DNA from 2 places in the Alteromonas australica genome. Region 2 is predicted to be linked to the other one. Evidence: predicted binding sites of a transcription regulator. Region 2 holds the regulator's gene; the other holds the start of a gene.
What was found. Region 2 encodes FNR, which switches genes on or off when oxygen is low (the NO sensors DNR and NnrR bind a similar motif). Its sites were predicted from a motif close to TTGATCTAGATCAA; they were not measured.
Positions count from the first base shown of each region.

Region 1: hemN (oxygen-independent coproporphyrinogen III oxidase) is a predicted target of FNR. The motif match lies at 2,034-2,047, and genes of this name have one in related genera.

Region 1 covers NZ_CP008849.1:2,451,920-2,455,346, reverse strand. The annotation lists gene EP13_RS10895 (ATP-binding cassette domain-containing protein) at 1-523, shown strand, start outside; gene hemN (oxygen-independent coproporphyrinogen III oxidase) at 530-1,897, opposite strand; gene EP13_RS10885 (DsbA family oxidoreductase) at 2,366-3,016, shown strand; gene EP13_RS10880 (XdhC family protein) at 3,016-3,427, shown strand, end outside.
Region 2 covers NZ_CP008849.1:2,269,760-2,273,186, reverse strand. The annotation lists gene ttcA (tRNA 2-thiocytidine(32) synthetase TtcA) at 1-158, opposite strand, end outside; gene uspE (universal stress protein UspE) at 287-1,216, opposite strand; gene fnr (fumarate/nitrate reduction transcriptional regulator Fnr) at 1,315-2,058, opposite strand; gene EP13_RS09955 (sulfite exporter TauE/SafE family protein) at 2,111-2,767, opposite strand; gene ccoS (cbb3-type cytochrome oxidase assembly protein CcoS) at 2,754-2,969, opposite strand; gene EP13_RS09945 (heavy metal translocating P-type ATPase) at 2,975-3,427, opposite strand, start outside.

The DNA of each region.
Region 1 (3,427 bases), 180 kb from region 2:
CGCGTTGGCTTTTTCTGGAAACACGAAAGACGTGATTAATCACATCAACAGAAACGCAGCGTCAAATGAAAGCAACGATGAGGGCGAAGAATTCGTGACGTTTTCGGTGTTGGAGGGGCAGCTAATACCTAACGATCAGGGCTTTCCCTACCCATTTAAGCGCGTTCAGTTAGGTAACCATTGGATTTACGCTGAGATACCTGATGCGCTGTTTATCAGTACCACGCCAGGTAATACCGTTCGCTTAACGGTACCTGCCAACGAAGTTAGCATAGACACCCTTACCGACTCTCACCAGTGGCAAACCAGTATTATAAATGCGTTACCTTGTGAAATCGTGGATGTCGCGCATCCCAAAAATGCATCTGCAAGCAGCGTGACGGTTACACTGGCGATCATTGATGGGGCTGGCAGCCAAGGCACGCAAACACTGATAACCCATATCAGCGTGCTCTCTTTTGAAAAGCTAAAGCTTGCACCAGGAATGAAAGTCACGGCAAGGTTTAAACTGTTGCGCCATTAATTGGGATTAAATGGCGCTTGAATAACCAGTGAGTGTATATTGCTTGTTTAAATAGGCATCAAAGCGAGCACAAACCGCTCGAATATAAATGCGCGCTGCTTCTGGTACACGTATTTCATTCTCCCCAACGTGTACCAGATTATCTTTTGCTAACGGTGTCAGCGCCTCTAACTCTGATTCGAAATAGTCGTTGAAACACAGAGCATATCGGCTTTCTATATCTTTAATATTCACGCTTAAGTTGCACATTAATGACATGATGACGCTTCTTCGAACGAGATCGTCCTTCGTCAGCAACACACCTTTTTCCGCAAGCGGCAATTGATTATCTATTTTGTGGTAATAGTCTTTTATTTTTTTGGGATTTTGAACGTAAGCGTCACCAATTGTACTGATTGCTGATACCCCCAAGCCCAGAGAGTCCGCTTGCCCAAGGGTGGTATAACCTTGGAAGTTACGATGTAATGTGCCGTTATTTTTGGCGCGGCTTAATTCGTCACTTTGACTAGCAAAGTGATCTAACCCAATCATGTCGTACCCCGCTTCTGTAAAACTATCTACCGCCAATTGATAGAGCTGTGCCTTCATTTCTGCAGACGGAAGGGTGGAGTGGGGAATTTTTCGCTGTGCCGCGAATCGTTCGGGGAGATGAGCGTAGCTAAACAAGGCGACTCGGTCTGGGCGCATCGCTTTTGCTGCCATCAGCGTCTTGCTAAACGTTTCAAGGGTTTGCTTTGGAAGGCCGTAAATTAAATCAATATTAACCGATGAGAACCCTTTGTTTTTTGCCTCAAGTACCATATTCGCGATATGCGACGTGCTTTGAACCCTATTAATGGCTTTTTGTACTTCGATGTCTGTGTCTTGCACACCAAAACTGACGCGGTTGTATCCAAGTTCAGCCAATAAAGACAAGTAGGCTTCTGTGGTATGTCTAGGGTCAAGCTCAATCGACATTTCAGTCTGCGTGGAAAACGTAAAGTGTCGGCGTAGCAAGTACATTAAGTAGGTTTGTTGCACACTGGATAGAAAGCTGGGAGAACCGCCCCCAAGGTGCAAAGATACCACCTTCTTACCATCATACAGCGGCTTTTTTAGTAGCATTTCTTGCTCAAGATAACTGAGGTAATCGTCTGCCTTATCGTTGTGTCGGGTGACCGTTTTATTGCAGCCGCAGTAATAACATAGCGTATCGCAAAAAGGAATGTGGATGTATAAGGCCAGATCGTCTGTGCCATATTTCCACGACGCTTCGTTAAGTGCATTAGCAGGAACCTGGCTAAACTTTAATGCGGTAGGGTAAGAGGTATACCTGGGCGCTTGTTGAGCATATTTAATAACGGTGCTATTTGGCACTAACGGGGGCGTAGTCATAATTTAACTCTTTTTACGTCGTCGCACATTTCGGTGTTGTTAATGATGCTGATATGCCTTGCATCAGTAGTGAATACTTTGCGCACATCCAATAATTCTTATGCCTGAAGTGTAGTACAGTTAAATTTTACAAATGTTGATCTGGTGCAAGCTTTGTCTTGTTATGTCTGTTAAATTTTTTTCACCTTTAGTGTCACCTATTTCTGCTTTACATTCACCCGCAGTCAGGGTGAACTCTTGTCGTTATTGAGCGTATGAATTTACAAAGAATTTGTTAACGGGCGTGGAATGCCAGACGGTCTTGGGGCAGAGTTCAGCGTCAATGTGCCTAGCGTTTATGTCAGTGGCCGACAATGGTGCGCTTTTTATCGGTATTCGATAGTCACTGACTTGAAGCCGCATTCGTACCGCCTACAATAGAATTATTTGAACAGGTGTTCACATTTGTAAATGCCTACAGGAGTGATAGTGAAAAAAGTATCAATAGACATAGTATCCGACGTAGTGTGTCCATGGTGTATTGTTGGTTATCAGCATCTGCAACACGCGGTGGCTATGCTGGATGATGTTGAAGTTTCGGTTAATTTTCATCCATTTGAACTAAACCCTTCCATGCCTGAAGAAGGGCAAAATCTGCGTGAGCACGTTATGCAAAAGTACGGCGTAACCGAAGCGCAGAGCCAGCAAACGAGAGAGCAGCTCACCGACATTGGTGATGCCGTTGGCTTTAAGTTCGACTATTTCGATGAAATGAAAATGGTAAATACGTTCAACGCTCATCAGGCACTGCATTTAGCCAGTTTAAAAGGCAAGAAAGAGGCGCTTAAGCTTCGCTTGTTCGCGGCATTTTTTAGTGAGCGCAAAGACGTCAGCGATATTAGTGTGCTTATCGATGAAGCAGTAGCAGTAGGTTTGGAAAAAGAAGATATTCAACAAGCATTAGCGCAACAAACCTATGCTGATGAGGTTAGAATGGAAGAACAACTGTGGATGCAACGCGGGATTCAGAGTGTGCCCACCTTTGTGATCGGGAATCAAGGTGTGGCCGGGGCGCAGCCTCCAGAAACCCTTGCTGCCTTTATTCAAGAAGCCATCTTACAAGAAGCAAACGGTAATTGATGAGTAATCAAACGCTGCATTTGTTGTCTCAGTGGGCGCCACTTAAAGATAAGCACCAGTGGGTGCTGGGGTTAATTTACAAGACCGAGGGGTCCTGCTACCGAAAAGCTGGCGCACTCATGCTATTTAGCGATGACGGTCATCAATTAGGTATTTTAAGTGGCGGCTGTCTGGAAAGTGACATACATCGTAAAGCGCGTCGTGTCATGCAGGACAAAAAGGTACGCCATACTATTTATGACGACAACGACGAAGAAGATATTGCGTTTAAGTTGGGGGTGGGTTGTGGTGGCGTGGTTCATCTAGCACTATTACCCGTAGAGGCTGAAAACTGTTATTTATCTCTGGAAAAGGCATATCAAACCCTACTGAATGGGCAGCACTGTCGTTGGAAGCTTAATTTGGAGGATA
Region 2 (3,427 bases):
CACACCATGACTTTATCGTTATGCTCAATCATACCGAAATCAGCAATGGCCTTACCCACGTTGCGACGTAAGCGTTTTTGAAGCTTATTTAGGTTGTATTTTTGTTTACTTTGCGATGGGCTATTAGCAACATCTGCACTGCTGATATTTGCACTCATAATAATACTGGCTTGGTTACTGCGAAAGCCGCCATTATACAACAAAGTCGACTTTATGAGCCATGCTAGTAAACACAATAACCCGCTTTAACGAAATTATTGCGCAATGTGCAGATAATGGGCTGTCGCTATTTTTTATTCGCTAACGGCGATACAAAACCATCAGGTTTTACGGCCAGCACGTCGCAATCTAGTTCGTCAATCACGTGTTCTGCCGTATTGCCAATTAGTGCTGCCGACAGTCCCACCCGCCCGACGGTGCCAATTATCACTAATTCCGCGTCAATATCTTTGGCTACCATGGGGATGACTTTTTCTGGTAAGCCTTCTTTTACATAGGTGTTTGCTGTGGTAATACCGTATTTTTTTGCATGGCCTGCCATTTCAGCTTGGTGATGATGTTTTACCGAGTTGTTGTAAGCGTCAGGGTCAAATTCAGGTACTTCTATCGCAATATTTAACGGTGTAGAAGGGTAACTGTTGACGAGATTGACATTGCCGTTCAGTAACTTTGCATAATCATTGGCAATCACAGTCAGTTTATCGTTCAATAGATTATGTTCGTCATCTTCAGAACCCACATTCACCGCAGCGATGATTTGGCCACCTTCTGGCCAATCATGCTCTTTTACTAATAGCACCGGGCTAGGGCACTTACGCAGTAAATGCCAGTCGGTTGGCGTAAAAATAACCGAGGCGAGATCATCGTGACGCTTAGTAGCTTTTACTACTAAATCAATATCGTTATCAATAACATGGTGAATCACTGCCTCAAAAGCGCGATTATTCCACTGAACCACAATGTCTATGTGGGAAAAGCCAAGTTGGCGTAAGTGTTCTGACAGCCAGCTTGCATGCTCTTTGGTAACGGCGTCTTTCATAGCCTCACGTTCATCCGGGCTTAACATGGTGGTCATATCATAGGATAAATCGTATACCACCAGCATAGCGGTGATCGTTGCGCCTGTTTTGTCAGATATTTCTTGAGCGCGACTGAGGGCGGGCTGGGTGTCTCTCTCCAGTTCTACAACAGCGAGAATGTGTTGATAATTAATCATAACCCCTCCGAACTTCATCGTTTGCGATAGTTATGATGTAAGTGTAATACCTATTTGTAAAAACGTAAGTTGTTTTAGATCAAAGCGATTACAAAATATCAGATACCTGTACAGGCAATCGTTGGTACAGTGACATTTTGTAGTTTACTGTCCAATGCGTCGAAATTGAGAATAGTGATAAGTTTGCCGTCTACGCGAATGATCGCTTCTTTTTGAAAGCGACTTAATAAACGGCTTATTGTCTCAATGGTTAACCCTAAATAGTTGCCTATTTCGTTTCTTGTCATCGTTAAATGAAACTCACGATGGGAGAACCCTCGCTCTTCAAAACGGCCAGAAAGATGCGCCAGAAAATATAACAACCTTTCTTCGGCAGAACGCTTATTGAGTAACATGATCATATCATGATCCTGCTTAATTTCAGCGCTCATAAAGCTCATGATCTGGCGGCGCAATTTGGGGAATTGCACCGACATTTCATCTAATGTTTCGTAGGGGAGTTCGCACACCATCGCGGTTTCAAGCGCTTGGGTATAGCTTTGATGCTTTTGGCTACGAAGGGCGTCAAAGCCGATGATGTCGCCAGGAAAATGAAAGCCGGTAATTTGCTCTTCACCATCAGCGTTAGTGACAAAGGATTTGAAAGAACCGGTGCGTACAGCAAATAACGAATGAAATACATCGCCATTTTTTACCAGCGCGTCGCCTTTATGCAGGGGCTTTTTTCGTTCAATAATGTCGTCTAGCGACTCAATTTCTGTTTTATTCAGCGCCACGGGTAAACATAAATGACTAAAACTGCAATTTTGGCAGTGAATTGAAAACTCGCTTCCTTTGCTCATAATAACCGCACCTAAACTGGTAAACTCTACGTAAATGTTACTACGATAGCGGCTAAAATGCGCGATAAATTAAATAAATTGCATATAAGGCCATACAAACCGCCAGTGTTTGTCGAAGTTTTGGCTGCTGGAAAGCAGACACAATGTAAGCCGCCCCCGTGCTTGCCGCGAGTAATGTAGGTAAAGTGCCCAAGCCAAACGCAAACATAATGGCAGCACCGTCCACCGCTGTCCCTGATGCTAATGCCCAAGTAAGGGTGGAATACACGAGTCCGCAAGGTAACCAGCCCCAAATAAAGCCGTACGGTAACGCATGCCAAGGGGTTTTAAAGGGGAGAAAGCGTTTGGAATAAGGTTGAATACGTTTAAATATGCCTTTCCCTAGGGCCTCAACATGGGTTAAGCCTGTCCACCATTTTCCCAAATAACAGGCTAAGGCCAACAGCATTAAAGCGCTGAGTAACGAAAGCACATAAGATGCGACAGGAATATAGTGGCGGGCAATTTGCCCCATGGCACCTGTGATTGTACCAGCTAAGGTGTAACTAGCTATACGACCAAGGTTGTAGGCGAGGGTAAAAGGAAACGCGGGCTTATGGCTAGGCGTAACCGAACGAAGCGCAGCGACAATACCACCGCACATGCCAACGCAGTGTACGCCCCCAGCAATACCGATGAGAAATGCTGACAACAGATTAATTTCTGTCATCGTTTTCCTGATTTTGTTGCACTTTTTTGCGTTCTTCAGCCAAGGCTTTTTCCTCTGGCGATAAATCATCATCAAATAAAATGCTGTAACCCTGGCGGTCTAAATCTTCAAATTGATTCGAGCGTACCGCCCAAAAAAAGATAACCACGGCCACTGCAACAATAATAATGGCGATAGGGATAAGAACGTAGATAATACTCATATTAATTATTTACTTAATAGTCGTGTTGAATTGGTTACTACGATAATACTGCTGAGAGACATACCCACAACGGCCATCCAGGGAGACAACACACCGGCAATGGCAAAGGGAAGAATCAAAATATTGTAACCTACAGACCACGCGATATTTTGTCTAATTTTACGTTTAACACTTAGGGCAACATTAAGTAGCTGTGGCACGGATAAAAGACTATCACCCAGCAAGATGACATCGGCTGCCGTTTTTGCCACATCGGTGGCGTTACCCACTGCAACAGCCACGTCTGCACTTGCAAGCACTGGCGCATCATTTATCCCGTCACCCATCATAAGGACTTTTTTGTTTTGCTGTTGAAGCTTTTGTACTTCTTCAAACTTTTGCTCCGGGGACAGGCCACCAAGGGCACGTTGAATAGGCAGGGTGTTAACAATATTATTCACGTTTTCTTGGGTGTCACC